DNA from 4 places in the Methylobacterium sp. AC690 genome. Region 2 is predicted to be linked to each of the others. Evidence: predicted binding sites of a transcription regulator. Region 2 holds the regulator's gene; each other region holds the start of a gene.
What was found. The regulator PhoB, encoded in region 2, activates phosphate uptake and scavenging genes when phosphate is short. The targets are predictions, from matches to a motif close to TGTCATNNANCTGTCAT.

Region 1 (4,807 bases), on a different contig from region 2:
GCTGCACCGCCTCCTTGGGCGTCATCACCATCTCGGGCAGGTGCCCCGGCTCGAACTGCTTGCGCTGGAGCGTGCTGGTGCCGTGCTCGCGGTGGAAGGCGTGGAAGTCGGCGCAGAGATCGCGCAGGCGTACGCCCTTGTAGCGATTGGGCCGGCGCCGCACGAATTCGGGCATCGCCTCCTCGAGGGGCACGTTGTCGTCGTGCAGGCGCTTGAAGGCCACGAGGCCGGAGATCAGCGTGCCGGCCTTGGAGGATTCGACGCCCGGGGTCAGCAGGAAGAGGAGCGAGTTCAGGTCGTTCTTCTCCGGGACGATGCGGTTTTCACGAAGATACTGAGCCACGATGGGGGCCGGCACGCCGTGCTCGGCATACGCGCCCGTGTGCCGGTTGAAGCCCGGGGTGAGCACGGTGAGCTTGTTGGGGTCGGTCATGGCGTAGTCCGGCGCCACGTGGGTGAAGCCGTGCCAGTCCGCCCCCGGGGTCAGCTCCCAGTACTTCGCGTTGCCGGCAAGCTCGTCGGTGGAGAGGCTCTCCCACGGCACCTTGCCGTCCGGCCCCTTGACCGTGTCCGGCACGAAGGGATCGAAAAACCAGCGCCGCAGGGGATCGCCCTCCTTCTCCTCGAACTCGCGGCGGATGGCCCGGACCTTCTTGCGCCACTCGATGCCGAGGCGGATCGTATCGTCCCAGAGGACGACGCCGGAGCGCCCCTTCATCATCTGCGCGCCCACGTCGAGGGAGGCGAACAGGGGGTAGAACGGCGAGGTCGAGGCGTGGACCAGGAAGGTCTCGTTGAAGCGCCGGTGCTCGATGCGCCGGGTCTGGCCGCGGATGTGGCTGTCCTTGGTGTGGATCTGCGAGGCCTGCGAGAAGCTCGCCAGCTGCTTGTGCGTCGACTGCGTGGCGATGATGCCCGGCGAGGTCTCGTCGAGGCCTTTCAGCCCCATGGCGAAGCGGCCGGCGAAGAGCGGGTGGAACTTCATGAAGCCCGCCCAGGCCTCGTCGAAGAGGATGTAGTCGCAGAGATGCCCGATCTTATCGAGGATCATCTGCGCGTTGTAGATCGTGCCGTCGTAGGTGCACTGCTCGACCACCGCGACGCGGAACGGCCGCTCGCGCCGCCAGGCCTCCTTGTCGGTGATCAGCGGGTTGGTGCGGATCTTCTCGCGGATCGCCTTCTCGTCCAGCGCCTCGTGGTACATCGGGCCGATCAGCCCATAGGCGTTGCGGTCGGTCTCGAGGAAGACGGGAATCGCGCCGCCGAGGAACAGCGCGCCGTGATGCGCGGCCTTGTGGTTGTTGCGGTCGAAGAGCACGAGGTCGCCCTCGGCGACCAGGGCCGAGAGCACGATCTTGTTGGAGGCCGAGGTGCCGTTGAGGACGAAGTAGGTCTTCTCCGCCCCGAAGATGACGGCCGCTTCCTTCTGGGCCTTCAGGGCCGGCCCCTCGTGGACAAGGAGATCGCCGAGGTCGAGCACCGAGTTGTCGAGATCGTCGCGGAACACCGCCTCGCCGAGATGCTCGACGAAGATCCGCCCGATCGGCGAACGGTTGTAGAAGATGCCGCCGTTGTGGCCCGGGCAGGTCCAGAGCTGGTTGCCCTGCTCGGCATAGTCGACCAGCGCGCCGAAGAACGGCGTCTTCAGGGTCTCGGCATATTGCTTCACCCGGCTCACCAGGCCGCGGGCGATGTAGTCCGGGGTCTCCTCGGCGAGGAAGATGTACCCGTCGATGAAGTCCAGCACCTCGACGGGGATGTCTTCCAGGCGCTTGCGCCGGACCATGATGACGATGGGCATCTCCAGCCCGCGCTTGCGCATCAGGTTGATCAGCGCCGCGGCCTTGCCGTCGAGGCCGCGCTTGCCCCAGTCCACCACCATGCAGCCGATGGCCGAATCGGTCTGGACCGCGATGGCCGCATCCTCGACGCGGCGAGCCCGCACCACCTCGAAGCCGAGCTTCTCCACGGAGCCGATGATCTGCTGGACGCGCACGCCCTCGAGATCGTCCGGGTCGAAGTTCGGCGCGCACATCAGGACGGTGAAGCGGCGAAAGAAGTCCATGCGGAAAAGGCTCCCAGAGGGGTTTGGCGCACCGTTCGCGACAGGACGTGACGCTTCGATGACGATCTTGCGGCGGTCGCGGTGTTTTCAGGCTCCCCGCGCTGCGACAGAGAGCCGGCTTACGATCAGCCGCGCCGTTTGACGAGCCCGAGTCGGCGGATCACGCCGTAGACCGCCAGGGCGGCGACCGCGCAGATGAGCAGGGCGAGGAGCGAGCCGTCCTCGAACTCCCCCAGGAACAGCCCCTTGGTGTTCATGCCGAAGACGCCGGTCACCAGGGTCGGCGGCAGGAACAGCGCGGTGAGGATCGACAGGGTGAAGAGCTGGCGGTTGGTCTCGGCCGCCGTGCGCCCGGCGATCTCATCCTGCAGCAGGCGGCTGCGCTCGGACAGGACCAGCATGTCGCGGTGGAGCGAGTCGAGGCGCTGGACCACCCGGGCAGCCATGCGCTTCACCGCATCGGGCAGGGCGTCGTCCGCCTCCTCGGTCTCGGCTTCGAGGCGGTGGAAGACCGCGCTCAGGCCCGCCAGCTGGCGGTGCTGGCGCACGGTCTGCCGGCGGATCGGCGCCAGGGGCCGGGGATCGTCGGGCTGATCCTCGTCGAGCATGCGGTCCTCGATGGCGTCGAGGGCATCGGAGAAGCGCCGCGCGGAGGCGTCGAGGGAGGCGGCGACGCCCGCGACGAAGATCTCGAGGAGACCCGCCGGCGTCGTCACCCGGCGCCCGGCCAGCACCGCGTCGCGGGCGGCCTCGGCGGCGGCGGTGGCGTGCCGGCGCCCGCTCACGAGGCGCTGCGCACCGAGGACGCAGTGGAGGCGTCCGGCCGGCTCATCCGCGATCCGGCCGTCGAACTCGCGTGCCCGGTCGGCGATCACGAGGCCGAGATCGGTGCCCTCGATCACCACGCGCTGGTGACCGTCACGGGCGAAGGTGGCGACGGCGAGCGCCGGCGGTCCGAAGCGCCCGGCGGCGATCAGTCCGTCGAGGCGCGCATCGACGAGGTCGAGATGCAGCCACAGGAACCCCTCCGCGACGGGCTCCGGCAACTCGCCGCCCTCCCAGAGGCGCCCACGCCCCGCGGCGTCGAACACCATCGCGAAGAGCAGACACGGCAGGGCGGCGGTATCGGAGAGGAGACGCGGCATGCGGGCGGCCCTGTTGCCGGCAAACCGCCGACGGTCGCGGCGCTGGATCGCAAGTGTGGGCGACAGTGTCGTGACGGTCGTGGGCAACCGGGTCGGGACCGCGGCTCGGACCATGGCCCCATCCTGGTCTCCCCGTCGACGGGCGCGCGGAGAGGCACCGCGCGGAGAGGCACGCCGTCGCCCGCGATGCTTCCCCCCCGGCGCCGGTCGACAACGTGATATCGCCCGCGACAAACGCCGCGGCATCGGGCTTGCTCGGCGCAGGGCAGAACAGCGGGGCGGCATGGTCGAGAAGCTTCTTCACGCGGGCGCGAGCCTCGCCCTGCTGCTGGCCGTCGCCGTGCTGTTCTCCACCAACCGCCGGGCGATTTCGCCCCGGGTGGTGCTCTCGGCCCTGGCGCTGCAGCTGGCGCTGGGAGCCCTGGTGCTGTTCATTCCGGCGGGCCGGACGGGCCTCGCGGCGGCGGCGTCCTTCGTCCAGACCGTGCTGGACTACGGCGACCGGGGCACCGCCTTCCTGTTCGGCGGCCTCGTGGAGCCGCGGATGTTCGAACTGTTCGGCGGCAGCGGCTTCATCCTGGCCCTGCGCATCCTGCCGCAGATCCTCTACGTCTCGGCGCTGATCGCGGTGCTCTACCATTTCGGCGTGATGCAGGCCGCCGCGCGCGGCATCGGCGCGGTGCTGCAGCGGGTGATCGGCACCTCGCGGATCGAGACCTTCTCGGCGGTGATCACCATCGCCATCGGCCAGAGCGAGATCGCCATCGCGCTGCGCCCGTTCCTGGTGGCGCTGACCTCGGCCGAACTGTTCGCCGTGATGTCGAGCGGGGCCGCCTCCACGGCGGGCACGATCCTCGCCGGCTACGCGGCGCTGGGGGTGCCGATGGAGTACCTCCTGGCCGCCAGCGCCATGGCGGTGCCGGGCGGGCTCCTCTACGCCAAGATCCTGGTGCCGACGACGGAGCCGAGCCGGATCACCTCCACGCGGGTCACCTTCGCGGAGACGCGGGCGGTCAACGTCATCGAGGCGGCGGCCGACGGCACCCAGAAGGGGCTCGCCGTGGCGGTCTCGGTGGGGGCGATGCTGATCGCGTTCACGGGACTGATCGCCCTGCTGAACGGGTTCATGGGCTGGGCCGGTGGCCTCGCGGGCTATCCCGCCCTGAGCCTGGAGGGCATCCTCGGCACGGTGTTCGCGCCCCTGGCCTGGCTGATGGGCGTGCCCTGGGACCAGGCCGGCCTCGTCGGCGGGGCCTTGGGTCAGAAGATCGCCTTCAACGAGTTCCTGGCCTACGCGCAGCTCTCGCCGGTCCTGAAGGGCGGTACCCTCGATCCGCGGACGGCCGCGATCCTGTGCTTCGCCCTCTGCGGCTTCGCCAACCTGACCTCGGTGGCGATCCAGCTCGCGAGTCTCGCCAGCCTCGCGCCGGAGCGCAGGGCGGAGATCGCCCGGTTCGGCCTGCGCGCGATCCTGGCCGGCACCCTGTCCAACCTGACGAGCGCGACGCTCGCCGGGTTGTTCATCGGGGCCTGACGGCGATGCCGGCCAGGACGGGGGCGCGGAGGCTCATGCGGCGGCGAGCTTCGCCGCCTTGAC
Region 2 (4,807 bases):
GTGATGAGCGGCGTGCGCCTCGCCCGGGCCTACACCCCCGGCATGGTCCAGCGCGGCTGGGGCCGGGTGGTCTTCATCTCCAGCGAATCCGGCGTGAACATCCCGGTGGAGATGGTGCATTACGGAATGACCAAGACCGCCCAGCTCGCGGTCGCGCGGGGACTCGCCGAGACGGTGTCGGGCAGCGGCGTCACCGTGAACAGCGTGCTGCCGGGGCCGACCCTGTCGGAGGGCGTCGCCGAGTTCATGAAGAGCATGGCCCAGGGGCAGGACGGCGGAGCCGGGGGCGAGGTCGACCTCGACGCCGCCGGAAGGGCTTTCGTGGCCGAGCACCGCCCGACCTCGCTGATCGGTCGTCTCGCCACCGTCGAGGAGGTGGCCAGCATGGTCGCCTACCTCTGCAGCCCGGCCGCCAGCGCCACCAGCGGCGCGGCCCTCCGGGTCGATGGCGGCGTGGTGCGCAGCATCGTCTGAGGACGCGCCGCCCGGTGCGCGGCGGCGGGTGCGGTAAGGATTTCGCAACCTCTGCCGCCGACCCTGGCCCGAAGAGACGGGAGGGCCAAGCGATGGGGGATTATGCGCTGGAAGGTCCGCGCTGGGGCACGGGCGCGGCGGGCACGAGCGGCGGTACCGTCACCTGGGCCGTCGACGGCACGATTCCCACCAGCTTCGTGAGCCTTCTCCAGGCCGCCTTCGCCACCTGGGCGGCGGCCGCCAACATCGCGTTCCAGCAGGTGGCCACGACGGCCAGCGCCCAGATCGACGTCACCCTCGGGGGAATCGACGGGCTCGGCAACACCCTGGGCTATGCCCATTATACCTATAGCGGCCAGCGCATGCAGTCGGTGGAGATCACCTTCGACAGCGGCGAGGGCTGGCACGCCGCCTCCGGCGGGCGGGTGGTCAGCACCCAGAACGTCGATCTCTCCCTGGTGGCGCTGCACGAGATCGGCCACGCGCTCGGCCTCGATCACTACAACACCAAGCCCGAGGTGATGAACGCCATCCTCAACACCAGCATCAAGACCCTGGCGGCCGGCGACCTCGCCGGAATCCAGGCCCTGTACGGCGCGCCGAGCGCTCCGGTGGTGGCCGTGGCCGCACCGTCGAGCCCGGTCGCCGCCTCCACCGCCCCGGCGGTCACGGCGGTGTACCGGTTCTACGACACCCATACGGGGGATCACTTCTACACGACGAGCACCGCCGAGAAGGCGCAGATCCAGCAGACGCTGCCGTGGTTCAACTACGAGGGCACTGCCTGGGCGGCCCCGGCCAAGGGCGCCGACACGGTGGACGTGTTCCGGTTCTTCGACACGGTCTCCAACGCCCACTTCTTCACGACAAGCGTGTCCGAGCGGGACCAGGTCCTGAAGACCGCGCCGAGCTACAAGTACGAGGGCGTGGCCTTCGAGGCCTACGCCGATGCCAGCGCCCCCGGCGGCCTGACCCTGGAGCGCTTCTACAACACCCAGACCGGCCAGCATCACTTCGCCGGCAGCGCCGAGGAGGCCAACGGCATCAATCACGGCGTCGCGGGTCCGGGCTGGGTCGACGAGGGCAAGGCCTTCACCGTCCACCTGCCCACCGACACGATGATGTTCGCCTGAGCGGCGGGGCCGGCCACTCGGCTCGGCGACTTGGCTCAGCCCAGCGACTCGGCCCGGCTACTCGGCTTCGGTCTCGAACATCTCGTCGAAGGAATAGCCCGAGCCGCGCACGGTGCGGATCGGGTCGCTCTGGCGCGGGCGGTTCAGGGCTTTGCGCAGGCGCCCGACATGGACGTCGACGGTGCGCTCGTCGATGTAGACGTCGTGGCCCCAGACGCCGTCGAGGAGCTGCTCGCGGGAGAACACCCGGCCGGGGCTCTGCATCAGGAACTCGAGGAGCTTGAACTCGGTCGGCCCGAGATGGATCTCGCGGCCCTCCCGGCGGATGCGGTGGCTGACCCGGTCGAGCTCGATGTCGCCGGCCACCAGCAGGTTGGCGACGTGGGCGGGCTTGGCCCGGCGCAGCAGGGCGCGGACCCGGGCGAGGAGCTCGGGCACCGAGAACGGCTTGACGATGTAGTCGTCGGCGCCGGTTCCCAGGCCGCGGATGCGGTCGCCCTCCTCGCCCCGCGCCGTCAGCATGATGACCGGCAGCCGCTCGGTTTCGCGCCGGGCGCGGATACGGCGGCAGAGCTCGATCCCCGACAGGGCGGGCAGCATCCAGTCGAGCAGGACGAGGTCGGGCACCTGCTCCTGCAGGCGCAGGTCCGCCTCGTCGCCGCGGGCGGCCGAGTCGACGATGAACCCCTCGGCCTCGAGGTTGTAGCGGAGGAGAAGGGTCAGGGCCTCCTCGTCCTCGACGATCAGGATACGCGTACTCATCGTGCGCTTTCGATCAGACCGGCACGGGGTCAGGCCGCGCCGGGCATGTCCACGGTGGCGTAGTTGGAGGCGTCGTTCTTCGGGCGCTCGCGCTCGGCCAGCAGGTTCTCGCCGGTGACGAGGTAGTGGATCGTCTCGGCGATGTTGGTGGTGTGGTCGCCGATGCGCTCGATGTTCTTGGCCACGAACAGGAGGTGCGTGCAGAACGAGATGTTGCGCGGATCCTCCATCATGTAGGTCAGGAGCTCGCGGAACAGGGAATTGTAGAGGGCGTCGATGGCGTCGTCGCGCTCCCAGACGCCGAGGGCCGCCTTGATGTCGCGGCTGGCATAGGCGTCGAGGACGTCCTTGAGCTGCTCCTGCACCAGGTCGCTCATGTGCTGGACGCCGATGACGATCTTCTGCGGCTGGATCTGGTCGGCGATCGCCACGACGCGCTTGGCGACGTTCTTGGCGAGGTCGCCGATGCGCTCGAGATCGTTCGACACCCGGATCGCCGTCACGGTCTCGCGCAGGTCGATGGCCAGGGGCTGGCGCCGGGCGATGAGCAGGATCGCCCGCTCCTCGATCTCGCGCTGCAGGGTGTCGAGGCGGGTGTCGGCGGCGATCACCGCCTGGGCCAGGGGCGCGTCGCGGCGCACCAGGGCCTCGCCGGCCTCGGTCATCATCTTCTCGGCGATGCCGCCCATCTCGGAGATCGAGCGGCGCAGGTCCTCAAGGTCCGTATCGTAGGATTTGACGATGTGGTCGGGCATGGGTCTCGCTCCTCGATCGGGCCCGCCTGTCCGGTGCCCGCCCTGGCGGTGATGTGGGGCGCGGGCCGATCCCGGCCGGCGGAGGATCAGCCGAAGCGGCCGGTGATGTAGTCCTGCGTCTGGCGCTTCTCCGGGTTCATGAAGATGCGCGTCGTCGGGCCGAATTCCACCAGCTCGCCGAGATACATGAAGGCGGTGAACTGCGAGATGCGCGCCGCCTGCTGCATGTTGTGCGTGACGATGACGATGGTGAATTCCGAGCGCAGCTGCTCGATCAGCTCCTCGATGCGGCCGGTGGAGATCGGGTCGAGGGCCGAGGTCGGCTCGTCGAACAGGATCACCTCGGGGCGCTGGGCCACCGTGCGGGCGATGCAGAGGCGCTGCTGCTGGCCGCCCGAGAGGCCCATGCCGGACTGCTTGAGCTTGTCCTTCACCTCGTCCCAGAGGGCGGCCTTGCGCAGGGATTCCTCGACGCGCACGTCGAGGTCGGCCTTGGGCAGCTTCTCGTAGAGGCGCAGGCCGAAGGCGACGTTGTCGTAGATCGACATTGGGAACGGGGTCGGCTTCTGGAACACCATGCCGATGCGCGAGCGCAGCTCGTTGAGGTCGACCTTGGAATCCAGCACGTTCTGGCCGTCGAGGAGGATCTCCCCTTCCGCGCGCTGGTCCGGATAGAGGCTGTAGATCCGGTTGAAAGTGCGCAGCAGGGTGGACTTGCCGCAGCCCGACGGGCCGATCAGCGCCGTGACCTGGCGGTCGTGGAAGTTGAGGTTGACCGACTTCAGGCCGTGGAAGCTGCCGTAATAGAAGTTCAGGTCCTTGACGGCGATGCGGACCGGTGAGGACTCGTCGGCCTTGTGGCGTCCGGTGAGCTGCGCGGACGTGATCCCGGGGGCGGCGTTCATCGGTTCAAGATCCTATCAGTCGAAGGAGCGGGGACAGGCGGCGCGCGGGTGGTCAGCGCGACCGCTCGGTCTTGATGACGAAGCGGGCCACGATCGAGAGGGCGAGGATCGTGACGGTGATCAGGAGGGCGCCGGCCCAGGCGAGCTGCTGCCAGTTCGCATAGGGCGAGAGGGCGAACTGGTAGATCATCACGGGCAGGTTCGGCACGCCGCCCATCAGGTTGGGGGCGAACCAGCTGTTGTTGTTGAGCGCGGTGAAGAGCAGCGGCGCGGTCTCGCCGGCGATGCGGGCCAGCGCCAGGATGATGCCCGTGACGATGCCGGCGCTGGCGCCGCGCCAGGTGATGCTCTTGATGACGATCGACGGCGGGGCGCCCAGGGCCGCGCCGGCCTCGCGCAGGGTCGAGGGCACGAGGCGTAGCATGTCCTCGGTGGTGCGCACGATCACCGGCGTCGCGATGATGGCCAGCGCCACCGCGCCGGCCCAGCCCGAGTAGGAGCCCATCGGGCGCACCATCAGCGTGTACACGAACAGGCCGATGAGGATCGACGGCGCCGAGAGCAGGATGTCGTTGAGGAAGCGGATGACGTCGGCGACCTTCGAGTTGCGGCCGTACTCGGCCAGGAACGTCCCCGCCATCACGCCCACGGGCGTCGCCACCAGGATGGCCAGGAGGGTCATCACCAGGCTGCCGAGGATCGCGTTGGCGATGCCGCCGCCCTCGGAGCCGGGCCCCGGCGTCGGGGCGGTGAAGAGGGTCGGCGAGAAGCCCTGGAT
Region 3 (4,807 bases), on a different contig from region 2:
AAGGCGGCCGACGTGCGAGCCTTCAGCACCACCGAGATCGTGGTGAAGACCAAGAAGCCGCGCCCCGTGAACACCGACGGCGAATTGTCGACCTACACGCCGGCCCATTTCAAGGTCGTGCCGAAGGCGGTGCGGATCTTCAGCCCGGCGCCGGCCGACCGGCCGGGTGTTGTGGCGAGCAGCCCCGGCCTGACGGCCTGACCGAGCCGAATCCGGGGCCGGGACCGGCCCCGTCCCTCTTCATCCCCGCTCACGACGCGACGCCGTTCGGGGGAGCGGCCCTGACTGACTCGACGAGGCCACCGTGGACAGCCTGCTTCAACTCGCCAGCGACCCGACCGCCTGGGCGGCCCTCGCCACCCTGGTGGTGATGGAGGTCGTGCTCGGCATCGACAACCTCATCTTCATCTCGATCCTGACCAACAAGCTTCCGCCCGAGCACCAGCAGAAGGCGCGACGCATCGGCATCGGCCTCGCGCTGATCCTGCGCCTCGGCCTCCTCGCCACCATCGCGTACATCGTCGCCCTGACGCAGCCGGTCTTCGAGGTGTTCGGCAAGGGCTTCTCCTGGCGCGATCTCATTCTCATCGCCGGTGGCCTCTTCCTGCTGTGGAAGGCTACGAAGGAGATCCACCACACCGTCGATCCGGAGCCGGAAACGCCCGGGAGCAGCGCCGTGCGGCTCGGCTTCGCCGCGGCTATCGGCCAGATCCTCGTCCTCGACCTCGTCTTCTCCATCGACAGCATCATCACGGCGGTCGGCATGACGGAGCACGTGCCCATCATGGTGATCGCCGTCGTCACCGCCGTGACCGTGATGCTGCTGGCCGCCGATCCACTGTCGCGGTTCATCGCCGTCAACCCAACGGTGGTGATGCTGGCGCTGGGCTTCCTCATCATGATCGGCATGACGCTGATCGCCGAGGGCTTCGGTGCTCACGTGCCGAAGGGCTACATCTACACCGCCATGGCTTTCTCGGCGGGCGTCGAGGGGCTGAACATGCTGGCCCGGCGCCGCAGGCGTACCCAGACCGGAACGGTGACGAAATCCTGAGGAAACATCGTTAACGTTTCACGGGAAAACTCTCGGCGCGGTCCGACCGGGCGATCGGCCGGACCGCGACTTCTTCGTTGCCGCAGGCGTTTGGCGGGTCGCCGGAAAGGCCGTTCCTCAAAGGTGGATCACACGCTTCTCCCAGGAGACCAGTCTCCTCCCTCGATGTCGGGGCCAGCGCAGGACGCCGTGAGGCTGACCCGTCCGGTGGAAGGACTGAACGTAGTGGCGAAGGGACTGCCTACAGGATCGGCTCGCGGGCTGCGGCCTCCTCACGGGCGCAGACGGCTTGGTCGGGAGCCTGACCACCGGCCGTCCTAAGCTTGCCGAGCTCGATGCGCGCTTTGTCGAGGTCGGCTCGGAAGCCGGCATCGCCCTGCAAGGCGGCAAAGACGGCGCTGGCAGCCGTGCGCCCGGCCTCGATATCGCTGGCCCAATGCAAACCGCAGACGACACGGCTCTCGCCGTACGAGCGGGCACGGACGAAGAACTGCGTCGTCTTCTCCGGCATCAGCGCCGCCATGATCGCTGCGTAGGTCCAGGCCTGGGTCGCATGGCTCGAGGGGAAGCTGAAGGCATTGCCCAGCTCAGAGGTCCGCACGACGCAGATCTCCGCATCGTTGCCGACGAAGGGACGCAAGCGGCGGTAATGCATCTTCGGACCGCGCGTGGCCTGAGCAATGTCGAGACGCGCGCGTTCCAGAAGGGTCATCAGGGCAGGCGCCCGAGATTGCTCGATGCGCTGGCCGATGACGCAGGCGAAATCGTCGAGGATCGCCGAGGCACCATCGGCGACATCGGTAGTAGCCAGGGTCCAGCGCGGCGTTCCCTTGAGGGACCGGGTGGCGACGAACGCGGCCTTGTCCGCCGCCTCGGCTGCCGACTGACCCCGTGGCGGGGCCCCGAGGATCGCCACGGTGTCGGGCGCCTGCGCGTCGGACAGGTAGGGGACCCGGGCTGCCTTGCCGGGTGTCAGGGGCGTGGCACCGACGGCGGGGGACGAGGTCGGTTTCTGCACAGTCTCCTCCGCCAGAACCGAGATCGGAGCGATCCCTGCCGGTAGGGCAACGAGGAACATCAGTGTCTGGAACAGGCGGGCCATCGGCGTCTCGACGTCAGAGGTCAGCACAGAGCAGGTGCCATTGGAGTATAGGGCTTCTATACAACAGGCCTATGGCACGGTTCGTCTGAACGCTGACGAAATCGCCTTGGATGTTTCCTTCAGACCCTCGGAAAATGCTGGACGAGGGAACGATCAGGCTTGGCCGTCCTGCATCGACCAGGAGGTCGAGGCGCCGGACGATGCCGGCGCCGGACCAGCGCGACGATCGCTCAGAGCTTCGTCGCGGACCGGCCGGCGAGACTGCGCGCCGCAGATTCGAGGCCGGCATGGTCGCGGCCTCCGCTGAGGGCGTAGGCCGAGTGGCCGGCGGTCCAGTAGGCCGTCTCGCCGTCGCCGGGACGCGTCACTTCGCTCGGGGCGACGTGGCCGTCGAGGCTGCGGGTGGCGAACAGGGAGAGCTCGCCGAGCGTGCCGGCGTCGATCATCACCTCGATGCCCGTGCCGTTGCGGGCCGGCACGATCTGCACGTCGCGCACCGTCCAGTCCGCCGGAAGGTCAGGCAGCGCGATGCCGGTGGCGACGGCGATGCCGGCGCGGTCATAGGCCTGAGCCTGATCGCCCCGTTGCGCCGCGATGCGGGCGCGAACCTGGGCCGCCTCGCGGGCATGGCGGGCATCGGCCACCAGGGCCGGATCGACGGGGGAAGCGAACGTGTCGGGCACGCCGAGGAAAGGCCCGTCGGAATGGGCCAGCCAGCCGGTGCCGACAAGGAGCGCGATCACCGCGGCACGGCGCAGGCGGTCGCCGAACCGGCGCCAGGCCAAGGTCCGGTCCAGGCGCCGTGCAGCCGCCCGGTTACGCTCGGGTCCGGAGCCGGGATGGATCGCGAAGGCCTGCCGGAGCGCGTCACGGTCATGCAGTTCGGCCATGATCTGCGCGGCGGTCTCGGGGTTGCGCGCCAAGTGGGCCTCCACGTCGAGGCGGCGCATCCCGTCGAGCTGGCCATCCACGAAGGCGGTGAGGTCATTCTCTGTGATCGGATCGATCATCGCGGTCTGGTCCATGGCGTCGGCTCCGGTCGGATACAGGGGGCGCGTCCCCGGACAAGGAGTCCCGGCCGCGCTGAGGACGGATCGGCCTGGGGATGGCGCTCCGTCCTGGTCTTCAAAAACGTCTCAGGTGTCGCCGACGGCGCGGCCTGTTCGGAGCGAGGCGTCATCGTCGCCCTGGGCGACCAGGCGCAAGCGTGGCCGCTCTGCCGCGAGGCGCTGGCGCCGTTCGGCCACACCGCTCCCCTGGCGCTCGCCTTCCTCGAAGGCGCGCAGGGCGGCGCGGCCCCGACCGAGGCGCGACATCAGCGTGCCGATGGGAATGCCGAGGACGGCCGCCGCATCCGCATAGGCCATGCCTTCCAGGGTGACGAGGTGGAGGGCGGCGCGCTGCTCTTCCGGCAGCGTGAGGAAGGCGCGCCGGATCTGCGCGAGGCGTACCTGGGCCTCCTGGGCCGGGGGCGCCATCTCCTCGCTCATCTGCACGAGCGTGTCGGCGTGGCGGGCCTCGACCCGCTTCCGGCGCTGCTCGTCGATGAAGACGTTGTGCAGCACCGTCATCATCCAGGTGCGCAGGTTGGTGTTCGGCCGCGCCGCCTGGCCCGATTCCAGGGCCCGCACCAGAGCATCGTGTACGAGGTCATCGGCCCGCAGCGTATCGCGCGTCAGGGCCCGCGCGTAGCGCCGGAGGGGCACGAGCAGGTCGACGATGGCGGTGGGGCCGGGCCGGTTCGGTTCGGTCGTCATAAGAGCATCAACGCATGAGCCGCTGCTCTTAATCCAGCTGCGGTGTGCGCAAGCGCATCAGCGGTAGGTCGCCTCCAGATCGAGGGTGCAGGTTCGGCCGATCTGTTCGTAATTCTCGGCGATCCAGGCCTGCGCCGCGCCACGACCCTTGTCCCGCAGACGCTCGAACACCCGCCAGCGGGCATCGAGGCGCGACGAGGCCTGATACTCGTCGAGGGCCCCCGTGCCGTCGATGCGGTGGACGTACTGCGACTGGTACTCGCCTCGGCCGAGCACGCCCTCGGCAATGAGGTGGTCGACGAAGTCGATCGCGCGCAGCTCGCGCATCAGGTTGGCGTTGAAGGTAATTTCGTTGAGCCGATCCTGGATCTCCTGCGGGGTGCGCGGGGTCTCGCGGCGCTCCACCGGGTTGATCTGCACCAGGACGATGTCGCGGGTCTCGGCCCCCCGATAGAGGGGATAGAGCGGCGGGTTGCCGAGATAGCCGCCATCCCAGTAGGGCACGCCGTCGATCTCCACTGCCTGGAACACGGTCGGCAGGCAGGCGGAGGCCATGAGGTGATCGACGTTCAGCGCCTCGCGCTCGAACACCGCGAGCTTGCCCGTCCAGACATTGGTGGCCGAGACGAAGACCGCCGCCGTCTCGGCGGCGCGCAGGCGTTCGAAATCCACCTGGGCCGCCAGCACCTTGCGGAGCGGATTGTAGTTCAGCGGGTTCGACGTGTAGGGGCTGGTCTTCAGGGCCCGGCTCCAGAACTCCGCGATCGGATTGTTCGACCAGAACTCGAACAGGCCGCTGAAGGCGCGGCGCTGGGCCGGCCAGAAGTCGCCATCGAGGCTGACCTCGCGCCAGAATCGCTCCAGGGCCCGGCGAGCGCCCTCGGGCCCGTCCTC
Region 4 (4,807 bases), on a different contig from region 2:
CGCCCGGGCGATGGCGACGCGTTGGCGCTGGCCGCCGGAGAGCTGGTGCGGCCAGCGCTGGCCGAGATCGCCGAGTCCCACGAGGTCGAGAATCGCCTGCGCCTTGGCCAGGCGCTCGGCCTTGGACAGGCCGCGGCCCTCGAGCCCGAAGGCCACGTTGGCGATGACCCGGCGCCAGGGCAGCAGCCGCGCATCCTGGAAGACCAGGGCCATGGGCGTGCGGCAGTCGGGGCGGGCCTGGAGGCGCACGGTGCCGGCGCTCGGCTCGGCCAGCCCGATTAGCACCCGCAGGACCGTGGACTTGCCGACACCGGACTCGCCGACGATGACGAGGAACTCGCCGCGGGCCACGTCGAGGTCGAGGTCCTGCAGGATGACGGTCCGGGTGCCGGCGCGCTCGTAGGCGAGGCTCAGGCCCGCGATGGAAATGATCGGGTCGGACATCTCAGGCGCGCCACCGTAGGAGCCACCCCTGGAGGGCGACGAAGGCCGTGTCGAACAGGCCGTAGAGGGCGGCCATGGTGAGCATGTAGACGACGACGATGTCGGTGGAGAGCAGGCTCGAGGCCTGCATCATCCGGGCGCCGACGCCGGGCACGCCGAAGATCTCGGCGGCCACCACCGCCATCCAGGCCTGGCCCAGGGCCGTGCGCAGGCCCACGAGGATGCCCGGGGTCGCGGCCGGGAGCAGGATCTTGGTGAGCCGGGACCAGGGCGAGCCGAAGCCGAAGGCCTGGGCCACCTCGATCAGGTCGCGGTCGACCCCGCGCACCGCCCCCTGCGTCGCGAAGAACACGATCCAGAACACGCCGATGGCGATGATGAAGACGGCGGCCTCCGGCTGGACGCCGAACCAGATGATGGCGAACGGCACCCAGGCCAGACCGGGAATCGGCCGCAGCAGGCGCACGATCCAGGCGGTCGCCGCTTCGAACCCGCGGAACATGCCGCTGAGGAGACCGAGCGCGATGCCCGCCCCCGCACCGACGCAGAGGCCGGTGACGTAGTGGCTGAGGCTCGACAGCACCGCCTCGCCCCAGACGCCGAGGCGCACCTCGTTGAGGAAGGCGGCCGGGATCGTGCTCGGCGGCGGCAGGAAGGCCGGGTTGATCAGGCCGAGGCGCGGCATCGCCTCCCAGAACAGCAGGAAGGCGAGGAGCCCGGCCGCCGCCAGGGCGGTGGAGCGCAGGGCCATCATGGCCGGTGCCCCGGACGACGGCGGATCGGACCGGAGCGGGGGCGGCGCCGCGGCGGAAGGGGTCTGGGGGTCATCGGGCTCGTGGCTTGTGGCGGCATCGCGGCGCCGGGCGGAGCGGACGCGCGGGGAACGCAGGCGGGGGGAACGCAGGCGGGACGGGTGAGGGCATTCAGGCCCCGCAAGGGGCGGCGTCGCGGGTCGGCGGCCTCGCGAGGAGGGGGTCGAACGCGCGGGAACGGCCGGGCGGGGTGCCGCCGGGGGCCGAGCCGGCGCAGGCGACCAGGCGGTGACGCCCCGCAGGCGTCCCCAGGGCATCGGACGGGCCGACGCGGCGCGCGCGCATGCGGGCGACGCCGCCATCGTCGCTGACGCCGTCAAGGCCCGTGACCGGGTGGTCCGCCGCGAGGAGGGGCCGTGCGAGAGGGTCGCCGATCAGGCCGGCGGTGTCGGTGACGAAGACGCGCATGGAGTCCCTGGCGGCCGTCCGAACCGGATCGAGCCTGTCCCCGACCTACACGCAGCGCCGCGCGACCTCAAGAAAGCGGGGCCCTGCCGGCTCCGGCCATGCGGGAGGCGGCGCCGGAGGGGGGACGAGCGCTCCGCCCGCTTCCATCCCCCGCTTCCATCGCCCGACGGGCATCCGCCCCTCCCATCCATCCGCCCGCCGCGCGACCGGGAGGGCGGGACGCACCTGTCCTCAGAACAGGTGCCGCAGGATGAAGAACAATCCGCCCGCCAGGGTGATGGCCGCCGGCAGGGTCAGCACCCAGGCGAGCGCCATGTTGCGCACGGTGGCGACCTGCAGGCCCGAGCCGTTGGCCGCCATGGTGCCGGCGACGCCGCTCGACAGGATGTGGGTGGTGGAGACGGGCAGGCCGTAGAGCTCGGCCAGCCCGATGGTGCCGGCGGCCACCATCTCGGCCGAGGCGCCCTGGGCGTAGGTGAGGTGGGTCTTGCCGATCCGCTCGCCCACCGTGACGACGATCCGCTTCCAGCCCACCATGGTGCCGAGGCCGAGGGCGAGGGCGACGCAGACCTTCACCCAGGTGGGGATGTAGCGGGTGCCGTCGTTGAGCAGGCCCTCGTAGGCCTTGAGGGTCTTGGCCTCGGCCTCCGGGAAGCCGGCGCCGGCGGCCGGCAGCAGCCGCACCGCGTCGGCGGCGAGGTACATGTCGTTGCGCAGGTTGGGGGTCGCGGCGGCCGGCACCTGGCGGATCGTACCGTGGCGCTGCACCGAGGCGGCGATGTCGTCCGAGAGGGCAGCCAGCGCCGCGTAGACGGCGGGGGTGTTCAGCGCCTTGGTGCGCAGGGCCTCGCTGACCTGCCCGCGGGCAGCCGCGGCATCGGGACGGGCCGCGCCCGCGGCCCGGGCGGCGAACACCGCGCTGGCGTCCCGCGACTGCTGCACGAAGACCGGCGTCATGTCGTCCGACATGGTGCGGTTCAGGGCATAGGCGGTGGGGGCGGCGCCGATCAGGATCAGCATGATCAGGCCCATGCCCTTCTGGCCGTCGTTGCCGCCGTGGAAGAACGACACCAGGGTGCAGGTGAGGATGAGGAGGCCGCGGATCCAGAGCGGGGGCGGGGCCTCACCCGCGGGGGCCTCGTAGAGGTCCCGGCGCCGGACCACCGCCTTCATGACCAGCAGCAGCAGGGCCGCCAGGACGAAGCCGAGGACGGGGGAGAACAGCAGCCCCTCCAGCACCTTCACGGCCTGTCCCCACTCGACGCCGGAGGTGCCCTGGCCCTCGGGCGCCATCAGCTGGTTGGCGAGGCCGACGCCGATCACCGAGCCGATCAGGGCGTGGGAGGAGGAGTTCGGCAGGCCCAGCGCCCAGGTGCCGAGGTTCCACAGGATCGCGGCGATCAGCAGCGCGAAGATCATCGCATAGCCGGCGGAGGAGCCGACCTGCAGGATCAGTTCCACCGGCAGCAGGGTGACGATGGCGTAGGCCACCGCGCCGGAGGACAGCATGACGCCGAGGAAGTTGAAGGCGCCGGACCAGATCACCGCCACCACCGGCGGCAGCGCGTGGGTGTAGATCACCGTCGCCACCGCGTTGGCGGTGTCGTGGAAGCCGTTCACGAACTCGAAGGCCAGGGCGATCAGGAGGGCCAGGGCCAGGAGGGCGAAGGCCCCGATCGCGAGCGGCGTCTCGCCGACCGCGTTCATGTCGTGGACCAGGCTGTAGCCCGCATAGGCGAGGCCGCCCAGGAGGACGAGGGCGAAGGCCACGAGTCCCGAGACGTGGATGCTGCCGTCGAGGTTCGGGCCGGGGCGGCGGCCCGGCTCCGCCTGCGGCGGCGGGCGAAGTCCGGGGGCGATCGCATCAGCCATGATTTCGGCCATGATTGGGGTCTCCCGACAGGGCGATCGCCGCGGCGGGTCGATCCCGGCACGATCCCCGCACATCCCGGCTGTATGACGGTCCTGTCTCAGGACGATGACAGCCACGGGCCTCCTGGCATTGGCCGGGATGAAACCCATCTGTGATTCGTAATGGCCGCCGAAGCAGCCTGGAGCCCCTTAAGCAAGCGGCCCGAAACCTGTGCGCTGCAACACACGCATGCGTCAGCACTTGTTTGCCGAGGGGCAAACCCCAGATATAACAGCATCATGACGCTGTCGCGTCCGGTTTGGCCGCGCTTCCGACCTGCTCAAGGTCCGCGATTCTTCCCATTCATGTCCGCGGGTCGCCCGCTGTGTCCATGCAGGGGAGAGGCCCTCCCGAAGGCGACACGCTCCCGATCCGTCACACTCCGCTGGGCCCCGCCCGCGAAAGCCAGTCCGCGAGTCATCCGATCCATGAACCAGCTTGTCCGCATGTCACAGGTCGGCGAGGCCGATGCCATCGCCGAGCCCTCCGCCGAGCTGCGGGTGCCGTTCGCGCAGTCCGGTGCCTTCGTGTGCAAATTCATCATCGGCGAGCCCAACGACCGCGCCGTCTGCTGCGGCGCCCCGGCGCCCGACGGCAAGAGCTGGTGCGCCTTCCACCGTCGCATCGTATTCGAGCCGGCCCGGCCCGGCCGCCTGCGCTGATCCGGAGACCCTCGATCGCACGCTGACCCCAACCCCGCCGGCCCCCCCGGCGGGGTTTTCGTTTGCGGCGCCGAGCGAGTCCTAGTCCTCGCTCTCCTCCTCGTAGGGGCGATAGGTGCGCAGGCGCCGGCCATCGGGGAACTCGACGCTGCGGGACCGCACCACGAGGTAGCCGGCCTCCTGGGCCTGGCGGATCCGGCGGGCCCGGTCGTCCTCGTACACGAACGGACCGGTCGGTTCCGGGACGACGCCGTAGCTGTAGCGAATCACCGGCGGCCGCGTCGTCACGCGCCGGACGACGGGGTCCCGGTGCTCCTGGACCCGCGCCACCGTCCGGACGGCAGGACGACGCGACGGGGACGCCGCCGGGCGCGCGACCCGCACGCGTGCTTCGGTATTCCCACGCGCACGCGTCTCGCGCGCGCTCTTCGGCGTCCGGACCGCCGCATGCGTCGAGCGCCGGGTTTCGGCAGGCGCCGCCGACGGCTTGGGCGCCTCCGGGGTCGCCGCGGGCGTGGTGACCGGGGATGTGGACTCGGCGGTCCCCCGGGGTGGTGGGTCGGTCCAGG

Region 1: a site for PhoB is predicted at 2,113-2,129, ahead of AC0IY1_RS18225 (Orn/Lys/Arg family decarboxylase). Genes of this name have one in related genera too.
Region 3: a site for PhoB is predicted at 2,217-2,233, ahead of AC0IY1_RS19700 (acid phosphatase). Genes of this name have one in related genera too.
Region 4: a site for PhoB is predicted at 3,805-3,821, ahead of AC0IY1_RS25085 (inorganic phosphate transporter). Genes of this name have one in related genera too.

Annotation. Positions count from the first base shown of each region.
Region 1 covers NZ_CEEDOX010000015.1:114,694-119,500, forward strand. The annotation lists gene AC0IY1_RS18225 (Orn/Lys/Arg family decarboxylase) at 1-2,065, opposite strand, end outside; gene AC0IY1_RS18230 (CorA family divalent cation transporter) at 2,191-3,324, opposite strand; gene AC0IY1_RS18235 (NupC/NupG family nucleoside CNT transporter) at 3,494-4,744, shown strand; gene minE (cell division topological specificity factor MinE) at 4,778-4,807, opposite strand, start outside.
Region 2 covers NZ_CEEDOX010000008.1:33,225-38,031, reverse strand. The annotation lists gene AC0IY1_RS10945 (SDR family NAD(P)-dependent oxidoreductase) at 1-474, shown strand, start outside; gene AC0IY1_RS10940 (matrixin family metalloprotease) at 567-1,607, shown strand; gene phoB (phosphate regulon transcriptional regulator PhoB) at 1,665-2,369, opposite strand; gene phoU (phosphate signaling complex protein PhoU) at 2,399-3,124, opposite strand; gene pstB (phosphate ABC transporter ATP-binding protein PstB) at 3,211-4,029, opposite strand; gene pstA (phosphate ABC transporter permease PstA) at 4,082-4,807, opposite strand, start outside.
Region 3 covers NZ_CEEDOX010000017.1:110,694-115,500, forward strand. The annotation lists gene AC0IY1_RS19690 (lipid kinase) at 1-201, shown strand, start outside; gene AC0IY1_RS19695 (TerC family protein) at 305-1,054, shown strand; gene AC0IY1_RS19700 (acid phosphatase) at 1,296-2,156, opposite strand; gene AC0IY1_RS19705 (anti-sigma factor family protein) at 2,387-3,181, opposite strand; gene AC0IY1_RS19710 (sigma-70 family RNA polymerase sigma factor) at 3,293-3,913, opposite strand; gene AC0IY1_RS19715 (patatin-like phospholipase family protein) at 3,971-4,807, opposite strand, start outside.
Region 4 covers NZ_CEEDOX010000041.1:2,277-7,083, forward strand. The annotation lists gene AC0IY1_RS25070 (ABC transporter ATP-binding protein) at 1-444, opposite strand, end outside; gene AC0IY1_RS25075 (ABC transporter permease) at 446-1,198, opposite strand; gene AC0IY1_RS25080 (hypothetical protein) at 1,368-1,664, opposite strand; gene AC0IY1_RS25085 (inorganic phosphate transporter) at 1,896-3,536, opposite strand; gene AC0IY1_RS25090 (GcrA family cell cycle regulator) at 4,005-4,238, shown strand; gene AC0IY1_RS25095 (hypothetical protein) at 4,320-4,807, opposite strand, start outside.